4 regions of the Shewanella sp. DW31 genome follow, and region 2 is predicted to be linked to each of the others. Evidence: predicted binding sites of a transcription regulator. Region 2 holds the regulator's gene; each other region holds the start of a gene.
What was found. Region 2 encodes sigma-54, which starts transcription at its own class of promoters, with help from an activator protein. Its sites were predicted from a motif close to GTTGGCACGNNNNTNGNNT; they were not measured.
Positions count from the first base shown of each region.

Region 1: a site for sigma-54 is predicted at 1,863-1,881, ahead of norV (anaerobic nitric oxide reductase flavorubredoxin). Genes of this name have one in related genera too.
Region 3: a site for sigma-54 is predicted at 2,513-2,531, ahead of flgB (flagellar basal body rod protein FlgB). Genes of this name have one in related genera too.
Region 4: a site for sigma-54 is predicted at 2,472-2,490, ahead of GWI56_RS17860 (YccF domain-containing protein). Genes of this name have one in related genera too.

Region 1 covers NZ_JADWMP020000012.1:585-4,802, reverse strand. The annotation lists gene GWI56_RS11475 (TMEM165/GDT1 family protein) at 1-64, shown strand, start outside; gene norR (nitric oxide reductase transcriptional regulator NorR) at 115-1,722, opposite strand; gene norV (anaerobic nitric oxide reductase flavorubredoxin) at 1,949-3,478, shown strand; gene norW (NADH:flavorubredoxin reductase NorW) at 3,471-4,218, shown strand, end outside.
Region 2 covers NZ_JADWMP020000027.1:13,733-17,950, reverse strand. The annotation lists gene lptC (LPS export ABC transporter periplasmic protein LptC) at 1-131, shown strand, start outside; gene lptA (lipopolysaccharide transport periplasmic protein LptA) at 118-672, shown strand; gene lptB (LPS export ABC transporter ATP-binding protein) at 669-1,400, shown strand; gene GWI56_RS18785 (RNA polymerase factor sigma-54) at 1,508-2,986, shown strand; gene hpf (ribosome hibernation promoting factor) at 3,015-3,302, shown strand; gene ptsN (PTS IIA-like nitrogen regulatory protein PtsN) at 3,305-3,748, shown strand; gene rapZ (RNase adapter RapZ) at 3,745-4,218, shown strand, end outside.
Region 3 covers NZ_JADWMP020000007.1:93,033-97,250, reverse strand. The annotation lists gene flgA (flagellar basal body P-ring formation chaperone FlgA) at 1-353, opposite strand, end outside; gene GWI56_RS08120 (chemotaxis protein CheV) at 559-1,479, shown strand; gene GWI56_RS08115 (protein-glutamate O-methyltransferase CheR) at 1,580-2,419, shown strand; gene flgB (flagellar basal body rod protein FlgB) at 2,563-2,967, shown strand; gene flgC (flagellar basal body rod protein FlgC) at 2,970-3,386, shown strand; gene flgD (flagellar hook assembly protein FlgD) at 3,411-4,181, shown strand.
Region 4 covers NZ_JADWMP020000024.1:41,254-45,471, reverse strand. The annotation lists gene prs (ribose-phosphate diphosphokinase) at 1-137, opposite strand, end outside; gene GWI56_RS17870 (NUDIX domain-containing protein) at 471-1,184, opposite strand; gene GWI56_RS17865 (pyridoxal-phosphate dependent enzyme) at 1,266-2,294, opposite strand; gene GWI56_RS17860 (YccF domain-containing protein) at 2,562-2,969, shown strand; gene GWI56_RS17855 (alpha/beta hydrolase) at 3,005-3,895, opposite strand; gene GWI56_RS17850 (M14 family metallopeptidase) at 3,892-4,218, opposite strand, start outside.

The DNA.
Region 1 (4,218 bases), on a different contig from region 2:
GTGGATACACCGTGGCTGCGCGGTATTGTTCGCACTCTTAGGCGTAGCAACACTGTTCTTCTAAGAATCGAGGCTGTGGTTTTGCTGCAGAATAAAATTTCTTCACGCAATATTTTATTCTTTTAAACCTAACCGTTTTGCAAGTCGGTGCAAATTACCTGTATCGATTTGCAATATTCTTGCACACGCAGCCCAATTTTGTTGATTCGCGGCTAAAACTTGACGAATAAGTTGACGCTGATATCTCTCAGTCGCCGCCTTAAGCCCCAGTATAACACTGGAATTATCTTGCGATTGTCGCTCACGACAGGCCGACTCAGACCTAAATGCTAATTCACTGGCTGGCGTTGCGGCATCTGATGGCCTATCTTCGTCGACTGTTCTGTGTGCTTGATTCATCAAAGAATCGAGCTGAAAATGTTTATCACTTAAGCTGATGTAAGCCGTTTTTAGCTCGGCTTTCGCCAACACCGCAGCCCTGTGTATCGCATGCTCTAGCTCACGCACATTACCCGGCCATGTGTATTGCTCTAATAACTGCTGCGCTGCGGGTGTGATATTGATATGGGTGAGTCCTAACTTCGCTTTACAACGTTCAAGAAAAAAACCTGTCAGCATAACAATATCTTGCCCACGCTCTCTTAATGGTGCTACGTGGATAGGAAATACGCTCAACCTATGGTAAAGATCGAAACGAAAGCGCCCTTCCGTTGCCTCTTGGTGCAGAATTCGATTAGTGGCAGCAATAATCCGAGTATTAACTTTTAGGCTCTTATCACTGCCCACTCGCTGTAATTCACCGTATTGTAAAACCCTCAATAACTTAGCTTGCAGCCCCAAGGGAAGCTCCCCGATTTCATCTAAAAACAAGGTCCCCTTGTCAGCGAGTTCAAACTTGCCTTGCCTATGACTGATTGCCCCCGTAAATGCCCCTTTTACATGCCCAAATAACTCGCTTTCGGCGACGGACTCAGGCAATGCAGCGCAGTTTAAATAGATAAGTGATTTATCGGCTCTGGTCGATTGATTATGTATCGCCGCGGCCACTAACTCCTTACCCACGCCAGTTTCGCCAGTAATTAATACCGATAAATCAGTGCCTGCCACGGCACTTATCTGCTGCTTTAGCGATTGGATCTGTGTGGATTGCCCTATGATCTCCTGCTGACTAGCAGGACGATTGAGCACCTCAGTTCCATTGGAAACTTCAACAACTTGGGATTCTAGCTGTTGCATCAATAACGCAGTATTAAGACTGGCTGCGGCCAGTGCGCTGATCACACGCAACTCGCTATCACTAAAACCATCAAACTGATGAGGGTTGAAACCATCAATGGTGAGCGCCCCAATTAAGCGATCGTTCGCGATTAGTGGTAAACCAATGCAAGCATGTACATGTAAGTTCGCACTATGATGTGGAATTAAACCATCATACGGATCGGGAAGTTCACTGTCGGCTGGGAAACGAACAACATCGCCAGCACGGGCGATAGCCTCTAATCTCGGATGTTCACTAATTTGAAAACGCCGCCCTAACACTTCGGCAAAGAGCCCATCTATCGCCAAGGGGACAAATTGCTGCTCCCGAAATGCCAATAATGCCGCAGCATCACAATTGACACGCCGCCTGACCACTGCCAACAAACGCTCAAATCTGTCTTGCGTCGACACGCCGACAGTTAAATCTAAGGCTAACTGAGTTAAATCAGCATGGGCACTCATAGCACATCCACAGTCAAATAAAGTCATATTGACAACAGTGTAATGTCAATTTGACCAATATCAAATTGTCATTATGACACCAATAAGTGATTCCAAATGTTGAAATACGTTAATGCCAATAAAAATCAACACGTTAGAATGTTGGCATAGTGAGTGCAATAAGATATTTAACTAAATAAGCAAGATTTACGTAGCGCATTCATTATTAATTATCACAGGTGTATTTATGACTATTCATGTAAAAAACAATATCCACTGGGTGGGTCAACGCGATTGGGAAGTGCAAGATTTTCATGGTACTGAGTACAAGATAACTAAAGGCACAAGCTACAATAGCTACCTTATCCGTGAAGAAAAAACCGTGTTAATTGATACAGTTGATCATCGTTTTAGCCAGCAATTCTTACAAAATCTTGAAGCTGAAATTAATTTAACCGACATAGACTATATTGTGATGAACCATGCAGAGGAAGACCACTCAGGCGCCCTGACTGCATTAATGGCCAAAATTCCTAACACTCCAATTTACTGCAGTGAAAATGCGGTCGACTCCATTGTAGGACATCACCACCACCCAGAATGGAATTTCATTACCGTAAAGACAGGGGATAGTTTAGCGATAGGCAATGGTAAGCAACTGATATTTATCGAAGCACCTATGTTACATTGGCCAGATAGCATGATGACATACCTCACCGAAGATGCGGTTTTATTCAGTAACGATGCCTTTGGCCAACACTATTGCGACGAACATTTATTCAATGATGAGGTTGATCAAAATGAATTAATGGAGCAATGCCTACGGTACTACTCAAACATTTTAACGCCCTTTAGCAGCCTAGTGACGGCTAAAATTCACGAAGTATTAAGCTTTAATTTACCTGTAGATATGATCGCAACTTCACACGGCATTGTGTGGCGTGATAATCCTGCCCAAATTATTCACCAATATTTAGCTTGGGCCGACGCTTATCAAGAAGACCGCATCACGATTTTCTACGACTCTATGTCCAATAATACTCGAATGATGGCCGACGGTATTGCTCAAGGTATTCATGATGTTGACCCCAATGTAGCAGTAAAAGTGTATAACGTCGCACGTCATGATAAAAACGAAATCCTTGCACAGGCATTTAGGTCAAAAGGTATTTTAGTCGGCTCATCCACAATGAATAATGTGATGATGCCTAAAATTGCCGCCATGCTTGAAGAAATTACGGGCCTGCGTTTTCGCAATAAAAAGGCGGCAGCTTTTGGTAGTTATGGCTGGAATGGCGGCGCAGTCGATAGAATTCACACTCGTTTGATGGATGCTGGTTTTGAAACCTCGGTGGGATTAAAAGTCAAATGGCGTCCCGATCGAGATGCGATGCAAGAATGCCGTCAGCACGGCCAGCGAATCGCGCGAGAATGGGCATTGCGTCCCCTCGATAGCGCGAATAGTCGCTCTATCATTAATCAAGTCATGTCAAAGCCTAGCCAAGCCACCACAGCCAGTCAAATAGCTGAAAATACTGCTACTAATAACGTCCCTATGACTGCACCTATTGCAACAAAAGCGTGCGAATTAAATGATACACAATCAATGATTTGCACCGTTTGCCAATGGGTTTACGACCCTGAAAAAGGAGAACCTAATCAAGATGTCATTGCTGGCACACCTTGGACTCAAGTGGCCGAAGACTTCCTCTGTCCCGAATGTGGCCTAGGTAAAAGCGTTTTCGCTGTCATAAAAAATGAGGTGACTAATGTCTAAACCTATCGTCATTATCGGCAGTGGATTCGCGGCATATCAGCTAGTCAAAACACTGCGACGTTTAAACCGCGAACAACCGATTACAGTTATCACAGCCGACTCTGGTGACGAATACCATAAACCAGATTTAAGCCATGTGTTTAGCCTTAAAAAAATGGCGTCAGACCTCATAAAATTGACCGCGACTGAATTTGCACATGAGCAACAAATTGATGTAATAAATCACTGTGAAGTCATAAAAATAGATAAAGTTCGTCAGGTAGTCTGTTGCCATCAAGGACGCGAAATTGCGTACAAAAAATTAGTGCTTGCCACGGGTGCACGGCCCTTTATTCCACCTATAGAGGGCGATGGCGTCGATATCATCCACACAGTTAACAGCTTAATGGAATATCAGGCCTGCGAAGCAGACATCCATGGCGCGAGGAGAGTACTGGTTATCGGTGCTGGTTTGGTCGGAGTTGAACTGGCAATGGACTTAGCAACTGCAGGTAAGCAAGTGTTTTTGGTCGATCCACAAGCGAGCTTAATGCCGAATATGCTACCCGAAATGTTAAACCACAAACTGACCGCTGTACTAAAGCAGCATAACGTCACAGTGCAATTGCAAACCCGAGTCAGCCAACTGCAACACCAAGATGGCAGTATCTCTGTGTGCCTAGATAATGACCAGCGGTTTATTTGTGATGCGGTTATCTGTGCAGCGGGACTTCTCCCTAACAGTCAACTTGCCCAGCATG
Region 2 (4,218 bases):
TGACCTCTGACCGTACCATTTACGTCACAGGGAAAGATTTTAATATTCAAGGCCAAGGCCTTTATGCCGACCTCAACGCGCAAGAAGTGCAATTGACCAGTCAGGTAGTAGGAACATATGAAGCAAAATAACGTATTACTTGCCAGCCTAATGCTAATTATGAGCATGAGTGCTTTCGCGAAAGTCGGCGACTTAAAGCAAGAAGTCACAATCAAAGCTGTGAGCCAAACTGCGGATATCAAAAACAACCAGATCATTTTCTTTGGTCCGGTTGAAGTGACCCAAGGCTCAATAAAAATCCAAGCAAATGAACTGCGTGCATTTTCCGCTGAAGGTGAAAATAGCAAAACTTTGGTCGCCACAGGCAACCCTGCTACATATAGCCAAATATTAGACGATGGCCGCCCTGCATCTGCCAGCGCGAAAGAAATTCGTTACGATATGGCAAGCCGCACCTTAACACTGAAAGGTATGGCGTCATTAGATCAAGCGGGTAGCCAAGTTACAGGCAATTTAATCCGCTATAACATGATTCAACAGAAATTGATGGCCGAGAGTACTGGCAGTGGTGACGATCGCGTAATCACTATTATTCAGCCTGAAAACTATCAAGATGATGCTAAATCAGACGCTCCGGCGGATAAACCTGTAAAAAAGCAGGACTCTAAATGACCCAAATCACCTTAAGAGCACAAAATCTGGCGAAAAGTTACAAGAGTCGCCAAGTGGTTAAAGACGTCAGTCTGACGGTAAAAACCGGTCAAGTCGTTGGCCTACTCGGTCCAAACGGTGCAGGTAAAACCACGACCTTTTACATGGTTGTCGGGCTAGTGAAGAGCGATAAGGGACATATCTTTATCGACGATGATGATTTAACCGCAGATCCTATGCATCTGCGTGCCCGCAAAGGCATAGGTTACTTACCGCAAGAAGCCAGTATCTTTCGTAAGCTAACTGTTCATGACAACATCATGGCCGTACTGCAAACTCGTAAAGAACTTAAAAACGAAGAACGAGAAGAAGAACTAGAACATCTGCTCGAAGAGTTTCATATCACCCACATCCGTGACAGCCAAGGCATGTCATTGTCGGGTGGCGAACGTCGTCGCGTCGAAATTGCGCGGGCTTTAGCCGCTAATCCTAAGTTCATTTTGCTCGATGAACCGTTTGCCGGCGTCGATCCTATTTCGGTTATCGACATCAAGAAGATTATCGAACAACTCAAAAGTCGCGGCCTTGGCGTACTGATCACAGACCATAATGTCCGCGAGACATTAGATGTATGTGAACATGCTTATATTGTGAGTCACGGAAACCTGATTGCCGAAGGAACTCCAGCAGAGATCTTAGACAATCAGCAAGTTAGGGCTGTGTACTTAGGTGAACAATTCAGGCTATAGTTAATCGAGCGAAGCCAATGGAGGCAATTTATACCGCCATTGGGCTTCACTCAAGATAATAATAAGCGACCTCATCCAACAATAATAACGTAGGGATCAGCGGTAACATGAAAGCGTCACTCCAGCTCAAACTGGGTCAACAGTTAACCATGACGCCACAACTACAACAGGCTATACGTCTGTTGCAACTGTCGTCATTAGAACTGCAGCAAGAGATCCAGCAAGCATTAGATTCTAATCCCCTTCTCGAGCTGGAAGAGGATCAATTCGACGCCACTAAAACCCCTGTAAACCAAACGCTATCCGATACGGATTTCAGTGAATCTAGCACTCTGCCACCAGAAAAAGACAGCTCCACCATAGATACGGCAGAGTCGCTAACCAAAGAATCCATGCCCGATGAGCTCCCCATGGACACCACATGGGATGAAGTGTTTACCGCCTCCCCAAACTCAGGCCCCGGCGGCAGTCGTGAAGACGATATGCCCTTCCAAGGCGAGACCAGTGAAGGTTTGTACGAACACTTAGAATGGCAAAAAAACCTCACGCCGTTTTCTGAAACCGATTTAGCCATTGCCACCGCCATTATTGATGCCATCGACGATCAGGGCTATCTCACCCAAAGCACTGAAGAAATTCTCGAAGCCATGGGCAATCCTGAAGTTGAGCTTGACGAAGTCGAAGCCGTACTCAAGCGTATTCAGCATTTTGATCCCATAGGCGTTGCCGCCCGCGATTTAAGTGAATGCCTGCTGATCCAACTGTCGCATTTCGCCGCTGATACTCCCAACCTAGAAAACGCCCGTATGCTGATCAAAGATCATTTAGATCTGATCGCCGCCCGTGATTTTAGGTTATTGATGCGTAAGACTAAATTAAAAGAAGATGAATTAAGGGATGGTATAGCACTTATCCAAACCCTCAATCCTCGCCCAGGTTTGTTGATCACGCCCAATAATGACGAATACGTTATCCCAGATGTGTCTGTGTCGAAGAAAAATGGCCGCTGGGTCGTTGAGCTTAATCCTGACTGCATGCCAAAAATCAATGTAAATCAACATTATGCTTCTATGGCACGCAGTACCAAAAACCAAGCCGATAGCCAATTTATTCGCGGCCATCTGCAAGAGGCTAAATGGTTTATTAAGAGCTTAGAAAGCCGTAACGATACTTTGCTTAAAGTTGCTAATTGCATAGTGCAATATCAGCAAGGTTTCTTTGAGTACGGTGAAGAAGCCATGAAACCTATGGTGCTTAACGATATTGCCGAAGCGGTAGAAATGCATGAGTCCACCATCTCACGGGTCACAACTCAAAAATACATGCATACCCCTAAGGGACTTTTTGAACTAAAATACTTCTTCTCTAGCCACGTCGGTACTGACGATGGTGGTGAGTGCTCATCCACAGCAATCAGAGCCTTTATAAAGAAACTGGTGGCAGCGGAAAACCAGAAAAAACCATTAAGCGATAGTAAGATGGCACAACTTCTGGCAGAACAAGGGATCAACGTAGCCCGCAGAACCATTGCGAAGTACCGAGAGGCTATGCTTATTCCACCTTCTAATCAGCGTAAAAGTTTATAACCTACAGTGGATATCGGAGGACGTTTCTATGCAAATAAACCTAAGTGGACACCATGTCGAAATTACCGAATCGTTACGTGCATATGTAGAAGAAAAGTTTTCAAAACTTGAACGCCATTTCGAACAGATCAATAATGTGCACGTTGTGCTCAATGTTGAGAAAATGCAACAGATTGCCGAAGCGAGAATAAACCTCATAGGTGGTGAAGTTTTTGCTACTTCAGAGCATGCTGACATGTATGCCGCTATAGACGCCCTGATTGACAAGCTTGACCGTCAGGTTATTAAACACAAAGAGAAGTTAACAAAACACTAATAATGGAACTTTGTACCATACTGCGGCCGGAGTGCACTACCTGCGCCACTCCGGGCAGCAAGAAAAAGGTACTGGAACTCATCAGCGACTTAGTCGCTGCCCAGTACCCGACCCTCTCATCTCAAGAGATATTCGAAAGCCTAGTGGCGCGCGAAAAGATGGGGAGCACAGGTATAGGTAACGGCATCGCCATTCCACATGGTCGACTAGCCGATATAGATCAGCCCATTGCCATACTAATTAAGTGTGAAGAGCCGATAGCATTTGATGCTATCGATAAGCAACCTGTTGATATTTTATTTGCACTACTGGTGCCTGCAGACCAATGTCAGCAGCACTTAAGTACCTTGTCTTGCATGGCCGAAAAGCTGAGCGACAAGCAAATATTAAAGCAATTACGCAAGACGCATGATGAAACGGAACTCTATCAGGTAATCACTGGATGAAACTGGTCATAGTGTCGGGCCGCTCAGGCTCAGGCAAATCTGTCGCCCTTAGGGTACTCGAAGATCTCGGCTATTATTGTGTCGATAACCTTCCCTTGCCATTGATTGGCAGTTTGCTTGAGCAACTCAAGGGCAGTAACGATCTCGTCGCCATCAGTGTCGACGTGCGTAACATGCCTGAGCAGGATAAGGTCTTAGTAAAACAACTCGCTAGCCTACCTCCAGATACTGAGTTAACGAGCTTCTTCCTTAACTCCAGCGATAAAATTCTGCTCAAGCGTTACAGCGAAACCCGCCGTTTGCATCCTTTGTCGAAGAGCCGAGTCTCTTTGCAAGAAGCGATAAAGCTGGAGGGGAAACTGCTCGAGCCTATGTCAAAACTGGTCGATCACTACATAGATACGTCGAATTTGAATATCTATGATTTAAGCGACCAAGTCAGACAAATTCTCCTTGGTAGTGTCGATAAA
Region 3 (4,218 bases), on a different contig from region 2:
GAGACAACAACGGGGAATAAGATATCCACCCGAACCGAGATATAGATTTGCCAAGGGTAAGCTAAGTCTTGCGTATCACAGCTGACTTTTAAGGTGTTATTACGGCTAATTTCCCTATCGCTAGCCAGTTCAACTTTCATTGGAGACGAACATTGTGACGGCAGCATTCTTGCGTCAACCATCTGTGGCGAAATATTTACTTTGGCATTTTCTGGAACGGATATTTTTTCTGAAATAAGCGCTTTAGCTAATTCTGAGATTGCCGATACGGTGGGGACAATAGGCTCTGCACTCGCAAAAGCGGGCATGAAGAGGGTGAAAAGACTAAAAAAACAGACTAAATTTACTTTCATAATGAAGAGACTAGCTTGTAACGCCAGAATGCACCTATACTTTTATTAAGTTCGAAGCTGACCACTGTAATAATAATTTGCATCACTGTCAGAAGATTGACTCAGTTTCGACTATGTTTATCGATAGATAAGACGTAAGCAATTAATATGCCTATACTCAACTGAGTTATAGGGCCGAACATAAACAGAACAACAAGGCAGAGTTATGTCGAGTATTCTTGATTCAGTCAACAAACGAACCCAGCTCGTTGGACAAAACCGTTTAGAATTGCTGCTTTTTAAATTAAACGGTCGTCAACGGTTTGGGATTAACGTGTTTAAAGTGAAAGAAGTACTGCAGTGTCCACCACTGACCACTTTGCCTAAACTTAATCCTTATGTGAAGGGTGTTGCTCATATTCGTGGAACAACCATTTCAGTGATTGATTTGAGTGCGGCAACAGGGGGAAAACCTTTAGCGAGCACTGAAAACTGTTTCATCATTATTTCTGAATATAACCGTAGTGTTCAAGGCTTCTTGGTCAGTTCTGTTGAGCGGATCATCAACATGAATTGGGAAGCGATTATGCCTCCGCCGCAAGGTGCTGGCCGTTATTCCTATCTGACAGCGGTGACTGAAATTGAAGGTGAATTAGTTGAAATTCTCGATGTGGAAAAAATCTTAGATGAGATTTCACCGGTTAAAACGGCTATCAGTGAAGAAGCCAATGAAAAACTGACCCTCGACAGAACTCAGCATTACCATATTATGGTTATTGATGATTCTGCCGTGGCGCGTAAACAAATTATTCGTTCACTCGAGTCATTGAATTTACAAATTGATACCGCAAAAGATGGTCGCGAAGCATTAGACAAGCTTAAAGAGATCGCCAAAGAGATGGATAATGTGGCCGATGAGATACCCCTCATCATCTCTGATATTGAGATGCCTGAAATGGATGGCTACACCCTGACAGCTGAAATCCGAGATGATCCTAAGCTTAAGCATATTAAAGTGGTACTGCATACTTCGTTAAGTGGTGTATTCAATCAGGCAATGGTTCAAAAAGTGGGGGCCAATGACTTTATCGCTAAGTTTAATCCTGACGAACTGGCCGCTGCTGTGAATAAGCATTTAAGTTTGTAATTGCTGTAGGTTAGTACCTAGATACGCTTTACGCTATAATCTCGACTTTATAACATGATGGTTTCGCACTGATTTTGGTGCTTGCTATAGGATTTAGGATGTGAATGTGCCAAATAAATCACTCGCTGAGGCTGAATATAATCAATTTAGGTTGTTCTTAGAGCAACACAGCGGCATCGTACTGGGTGAAAATAAGCAATATCTTGTGCGCAGTCGTCTTGCTCCTTTGATGGGCAAATATAACCTGCCATCCTTATCTGATGTGGTTAAGCATTCGATGAAGCCTACTGAGCGTGCGCTCAGAGCTGAAGTGATCGATGCTATGACGACCAATGAAACCCTTTGGTTCCGTGATCGTTATCCATTTGAGTTGTTGAATAATGTCCTACTACCTGAATACAGTCGTCTGGGGCGTCCGCTCAAAATTTGGTCTGCGGCTTGCTCGTCAGGCCAAGAGCCATACTCATTGGCTATGACTATTCTTGAGTATCAACAGAAGAAGCCTGGTGCCTTGGCTGGTAGTGCTTCGATTCAAGCAACGGATCTATCTCCTTCCATGTTAGAACGCTGCAAAAATGCCGAGTACGATAGTTTGGCATTAGCTCGTGGTTTATCTGAAGAACGTAAGCGTCAGTTTTTTGATGCATTACCTTCAGGCAATATGAAGTTAAAGGATAATGTGAAGCGGTTGGTGAACTTTAGAGCGCATAATTTGCTTGAGAGTTATAGTCTGCTTGGCAAGTTCGACATTATCTTTTGCCGCAATGTGCTTATTTATTTTGCACCAGAGGCAAAGGCAAAAATTTTGCGGCAATTCGCTGCCGCTCTCAATCCCAAAGGGATTTTATTTCTCGGTGCATCAGAATCTATCGCTGGTTTAACGGACGAGTTTGATATGGTTCGTTGTAACCCTGGCATTTATTACCAGAAAAAGACTTAACTCAGCCGCTCTAAAGAAAATTACCGACAATTGTCGGTAATTTTTTACCCATCACTTGCTCATCCTTGTTGTTATTCTCAAAATTTTCCTGATGTTGGCACATGAATTGCTTTATTTTCGTGAGAACACGAGGAGGCAATTTTATGGCGATCAATTTTGATAATGCACTGGGTGTGCATCAATACACTCTCGGTATTAGAGCGCAGCGGGCTGAAGTCATTTCAAGCAATATCGCTAACGCAGATACGCCACATTACAAAGCCCGCGATGTTGATTTTTCTGCGGCAATGCAGGCCGCTCGAGGCCAACAGCAGCAGCGAAATAGTCTTGAAATGCAAGAGCCAGATAAGCATTTTGGGCTTGCGGAGTTGACTGGGCAATTTGTTAAGTTCCGTGTGCCAAATCAACCCGATACCGGTGATGGTAATACTGTTGATATCCAACAGGAACAATCGGCATTCATGCAAAATGCACTTGAATATCAAATGTCGCTAGGTTTTTTAGACAGTAAGTTTAGTGGCATGAAGAAAGCGTTGAGAGGGGATTAATCATGAGTTTATTTAGCATATTTGATGTTGCTGGCTCGGGAATGTCTGCTCAATCGGTCAGGCTAAACACCACCGCGAGCAACATAGCCAACGCGGATTCCGTCTCGAGTAGTGTAGATAAGACCTATCGTTCCCGTCATCCCATTTTTGAAGCCGAAATGGCTAAAGCCCAAAGTCAGCAACAAGCTTCTCAAGGCGTTGCGGTAAAAGGCATTGTAGAAAGTGATAAACCACTACTGAAAGAATATTCGCCCGATCATCCAATGGCGGATGCGGACGGCTTTATTTATAAACCGAATGTTAATGTCATGGAAGAAATGGCAGATATGATTTCTGCTTCGCGCTCATATCAAATGAATGTTCAAGTCGCTGAAGCAGCTAAGTCTATGCTGCAACAAACACTTGGGATGGGTAAATAACATGTGTTACTTAGGAGGTAAGCTGTGAGCCTCATTAATCAAATTAACCAAGCGTCGGCGCAGACGGCTCAAAATAAGAGTCAGCCAAATGCCGTTACGACGAATTCATCAACCAGCTCAACGGGTAATCCGTTTCTTGATGGCATACGTTTGCCAAAAGATTCAATAGTACCGGAAGCAAAAAGCCAGCAGTTAACTCAAGATGACTTTTTCTCGTTATTAAGCCAACAGTTATCGATGCAAGATCCCTTTAAGCCCGTCGACAACGACCAAATGATTGCACAGATGGCATCATTCTCGACGGTTGATGGTATTACTAAGTTGAATAAGGAAATCGTTAATTTAAACGGTGTTATGACATCAAGCCAAGCATTACAGGCATCAGGACTTGTTGGTCGCAAGGTATTGATCCCAACTGATACAGGTAACATTTCAGCTGAAAGCCCAACAATAAAAGGTGTGATTAGCACGCCAGCTAAAATTCCTGAAGTTACTGTACGTGTTGAGGATGAGAAAGGCCAAGTTGTGACCACCTTTAAAGTTGATGGCAGTAAGGGGGGCAATGTCGATGTTAACTGGGATGGCCTCGATAAAGATGGAAACCCTGTAACCGCAGGTAACTATACGATCAAGGCGAGTGGTTTAGTGGATGGGAAATCCCAAGAATTGCCAGTCTCGACCTATGCTCATGTGACCAGCGTTTCTCTCGGTACGGCCAGTACTGGCGCGATTCTTAACTTGAGAGGCGGTATGGGTATCAAGTTAACCGATGTGTTAGCTGTGTCTGAAACCTAAGTTTGCCTAAAAGAATTTTTGCAGTATCCGAATTGGG
Region 4 (4,218 bases), on a different contig from region 2:
GCACCAAATTGAAATAAGCGGTAGTGAGTCTCATCGCTAGCAGCGGGTAACCGATAAAAATCGGCTTGCGAACATTGAGCGTGAGAAACATCTTGAGACGTTTGAATACGTTGAGACGCTTGAATACGTTGAGACATAGTAACCTCCTGTCTGTGGCAAGATTGCCGAAATTGACGGCGCCCTTGTTGTCTACATGAACAATAGTGTCTTAAAGACATTATTGTGTAAAGTTGATTTTTAGACTATTTCAGACGGAGCAACCTGAAATGTTATGCTTAAATGCCATATAGTGTCCTTTAGACACTATTGATAGGTGCGACAACTAAGAAGCCACAATATGGGTATCGAGTAATACAAGAATCGGAGACATTAAGGCAAAATCAGTAATTAAACAGCCTTTACTGATTCAAAGTCACCGTTACTCATATTGAGCAAGGCGAATATCTTGCTTAAATCCACATTCACTGTGATCAACATTCTAGATTTCTTAAGAAGCGATACGATGCGGTATTGGGTTTCAAGCGGTATAAATTAGCAGGACGACCACGTTCGGTGCGCTTTAATCCCGTATCGATCAATAAATCGGCCTGTTCAACCCGCCGACGAAAAGATTTACCTTGGATAGGCTTGCCCAGTAAAACCTCATGTACATGCTGCAATTCTGGCAAGGTAAAAGGTTCAGACAGTGCAAATCCTGGCACTAAAGAATATAAGGCTTTCTGTGTTAAGCGTTCCCGCGCTTGCTCAATTAACTGCAAATGATCAAACGCCAAGGGCATCTGCAACACATCCGCTAATGGCCACCACTTAACATCACTCACTGAATCAATCTGAATTTGGCAAGCTTGATAACTCATCAAGGCGGTATAACACACAGTCACAGACCAGCCTCTTACATCGCGACCACGATTACCCACAGTGCATAGCTGCTCAATATAAGGTGGCACTACCGCGGTTTTCTCATGCAGTTTACGTAATACAGTTTGCTCAAGGGATTGGTCGCAATTTTCATCGATAAACCCTCCAGGTAATCCCCATAAACCTAAAAATGGATGATTTGAGCGTTGTACTAGGAGTACTTTAAGTTGCTGATCGTGATAGGTAAACAATACGGCATCCACTGTCAGTAGCTGAGCCTTAAAAACCTTAGGATCGTAATTGGCGAGATATTCCGCTTCAGTCATTGATATTTCCCATCGTTCCAAATCATCAGCTTAACTTAGCATTACATAGCTTCAAACATATTATGTCTTAGCGTCACTAAGTCAATGCTCAGAGGCACAGGATGAGCCACTTTGCCCAAATTTACGCTGATAACGTGGCAACATGGTCTCGTTCCCGAGTAAGCCACCTTGGTGGATATACATCACAGGACGAGAGCCTACGCCTTGTAAATATTCCTCAAGCACAATAAAACCTAAGGGATCGTAGAGTAATTCAAACTGCACGCCTGAGGCGCAGACCCGCTGCCACATGGCATAAAATTCCGGATAAATTTTACCAAAATGATATTTTTTGCCGACATTAACAATCTGTGGATGCTCACTGGTATTGGAATTAAGTAAGGAAAATTGCAAGCGCAAATAATCATCGCCACCGACAACGGCACAAGTCACGACGCGAATATCCGTTTGCAGACGGATAAAATACTGATTTAAAAATAATGCTGTCGTTCCCGTCCCCGAAGGTAAAAACACCGTTAAATCAATCAATCCATTCGCCTTCGCAAACTGTACTATCTCTTGCGCCAATCTATTTACCCCGTATTCAGCGTAAGCACAACGACCCCCCTCAGGGATAAAAAGCGCCGTCGGCTCATTCACGAGTACTTGAGCCTCGATATAATCTTGGCAACTCAGTCGCACATCGCCCACTTGCGCTGTAGGGTCAGGCCTAGCATTAAGATTTGACAAAACGTGAGGTTCAGATTGCGACGGAGTGCACGCCTGCTTTTGTGCTATTAACACACTTAAATCGATAATATTAGCGCCATTCGCTAAAGCGGCAGCGTAATTGCCCGTAGGATGTTTAACCACTTGACTGGCAATATGATCTACATAAAAATCACATTGCCAGCCTTTCATCTTCGCTAATGTTGACAATGAATACAGTGAGTTAGCTAATGGCGAGCCATGACCTATCACCTTGCTGATGCCAGCAAACTCATGATCTAAAAAATAGCCGAATTTGCGTGCTTTATTGCCACTAAACGCCGGATGCAGTAAATCATCACGTTTTAGGAAAATGTCTCTGCCAGCAAAGGCAAAGGGTTCGACAGGGGAATTTGCAAACATCAAGCGACTCAAACAATTAAATTATCTGGTTTTTAAACCAGTTAAGGGAAGGCTAGTGTAACTCCGCCCTTCCTGTTACGCCCTTAAGAAATTATCAATTTGGCGAAAAACTAGTGAAAATGACACATGAATCTCGAATACATATAATTAACCCATTGATTATGAATAATTTAAATAGTTGGCATAGTTATCGCTTAGACATTGACATATATTCAATTTATCGAAGCTAACGATAAAGGCTAACAGGGTAAACATAAGGAGTTTTCAATGGCTGTATTACGCTTAATATTCAACATAGCTTGGTTTGTACTCGGCGGATTTGTAATGGGACTCGCTTGGTGGCTTGCAGGTATCCTGTGTTTTATCAGTATCATTGGTATTCCCTTCGGCCGCGCCTGTTTTGTTATCGGCGAAATGACCTTTTGGCCCTTCGGCCAAGAACAAATGAACCGTCGCCACTTAACTGGACGTGAAGACTTGGGCACAGGTGCATTAGGCATGGTAGGAAATATCATTTGGTTCTTACTGTTTGGGATCTGGTTAGCCATAGGGCATTTGGTCCACGCCTTAGCTTGTTTTGTGACGATTATCGGTATTCCCTTTGGGATACAGCATCTTAAATTGGCTTTACTCAGCCTCACACCGATAGGCCAAACCGTAGTGGCTAAAGCTTAATAAGACAATGTGTTAACTGCGCTATTCACTCTCGATTATTTGGTTTCAAGAGTGGATAGCGCTTTGTCATCCCATACAGCAAATATCGCTTCGTTTAAGGCTATTTCTTCCTCCAATAAATCGTTGCAATCATATTGAGTATTGGCAGGCTCACTATCCACAGAAAACTGCACTTGCAGCTTAGTCGCCCCCACAATGTCCAACAGATAATGCGCCAGTTTTGCGGGTGCATCTATAGCGGCATCGTGACCACAATACGCGAGTACAATCAAATCGGTGTAAAAATGCCGTGCTAACGCCTTACTCGATGCCATACTCACCAGCGCATCACGGTCACCGCAGAGCACAGTTATCGGTACTTCCACTGTCAATGGACATTGGTATTGAAAAGCCGCCCAAAGTTGTCGCCATACATTGCGTCTACTTGGTGTGGTATCGCGGCGAAACTCACTCCACTTGACAATTAAATCTCGGTCTCGCCGATGACGAAAACTGGTTAAACGCACTATAGTCGACTCGATTGGATGTAAAGCGTCACCCCGAGCCCGCATGAAAAAAGCCTTCAATGCATTCAGCGGGTTAAATCTTTGATACCAAGACGATAAATTCGCCGCACTGCTGTTTAATACAAAGACATGCCTTATCTGCCAAGGTCGCTGGCATGCCATTTCCAGCGCCAACATACCGCCCATAGACAAGCCGAGGAGATAAATAGTCTCCCCTTCCTGTGCCTGCTCATCCAATTGCTGCCACACGGCATGGGCATAATCGGCAATCTTAAGCGGACTTAATTCGTGGGATAGCGTCCCATTGCCCGGAAGATCCGGTGTCAGCACTCGCAATCCCTTTTGTCGCAGACGCTGATCGAAACCATTCCAATGGCGCTGATCACGCATTAATCCCCTTAATAACACCCAAGTGGTCATGACTGAGACTCCCGATACCAATAATGCCGTGCGCACTCTGTCAGCTCAGTCAAACGTTCAGGTGTTAACTGCTCTAACGATTGGGCATAGGCCGCTTCCATCATAAATTGCATGAGTACTGTATGCCTGCGTAAAATCCTGTGGTGACGATGTGTTTTTTGTGGATTAAAAAAGCCAGCAAAATTAAATATTTGTCTAGGATTCTTCTTTATCCATGCCCAAGATCCCATCTCTAATGTCAAAGGTAAAAATGGCACCTGAGCAGAAGGATCAGCCACTTGGTGCTGGCGATAGAGATAATCCCAAATATCACCATGAGTGCG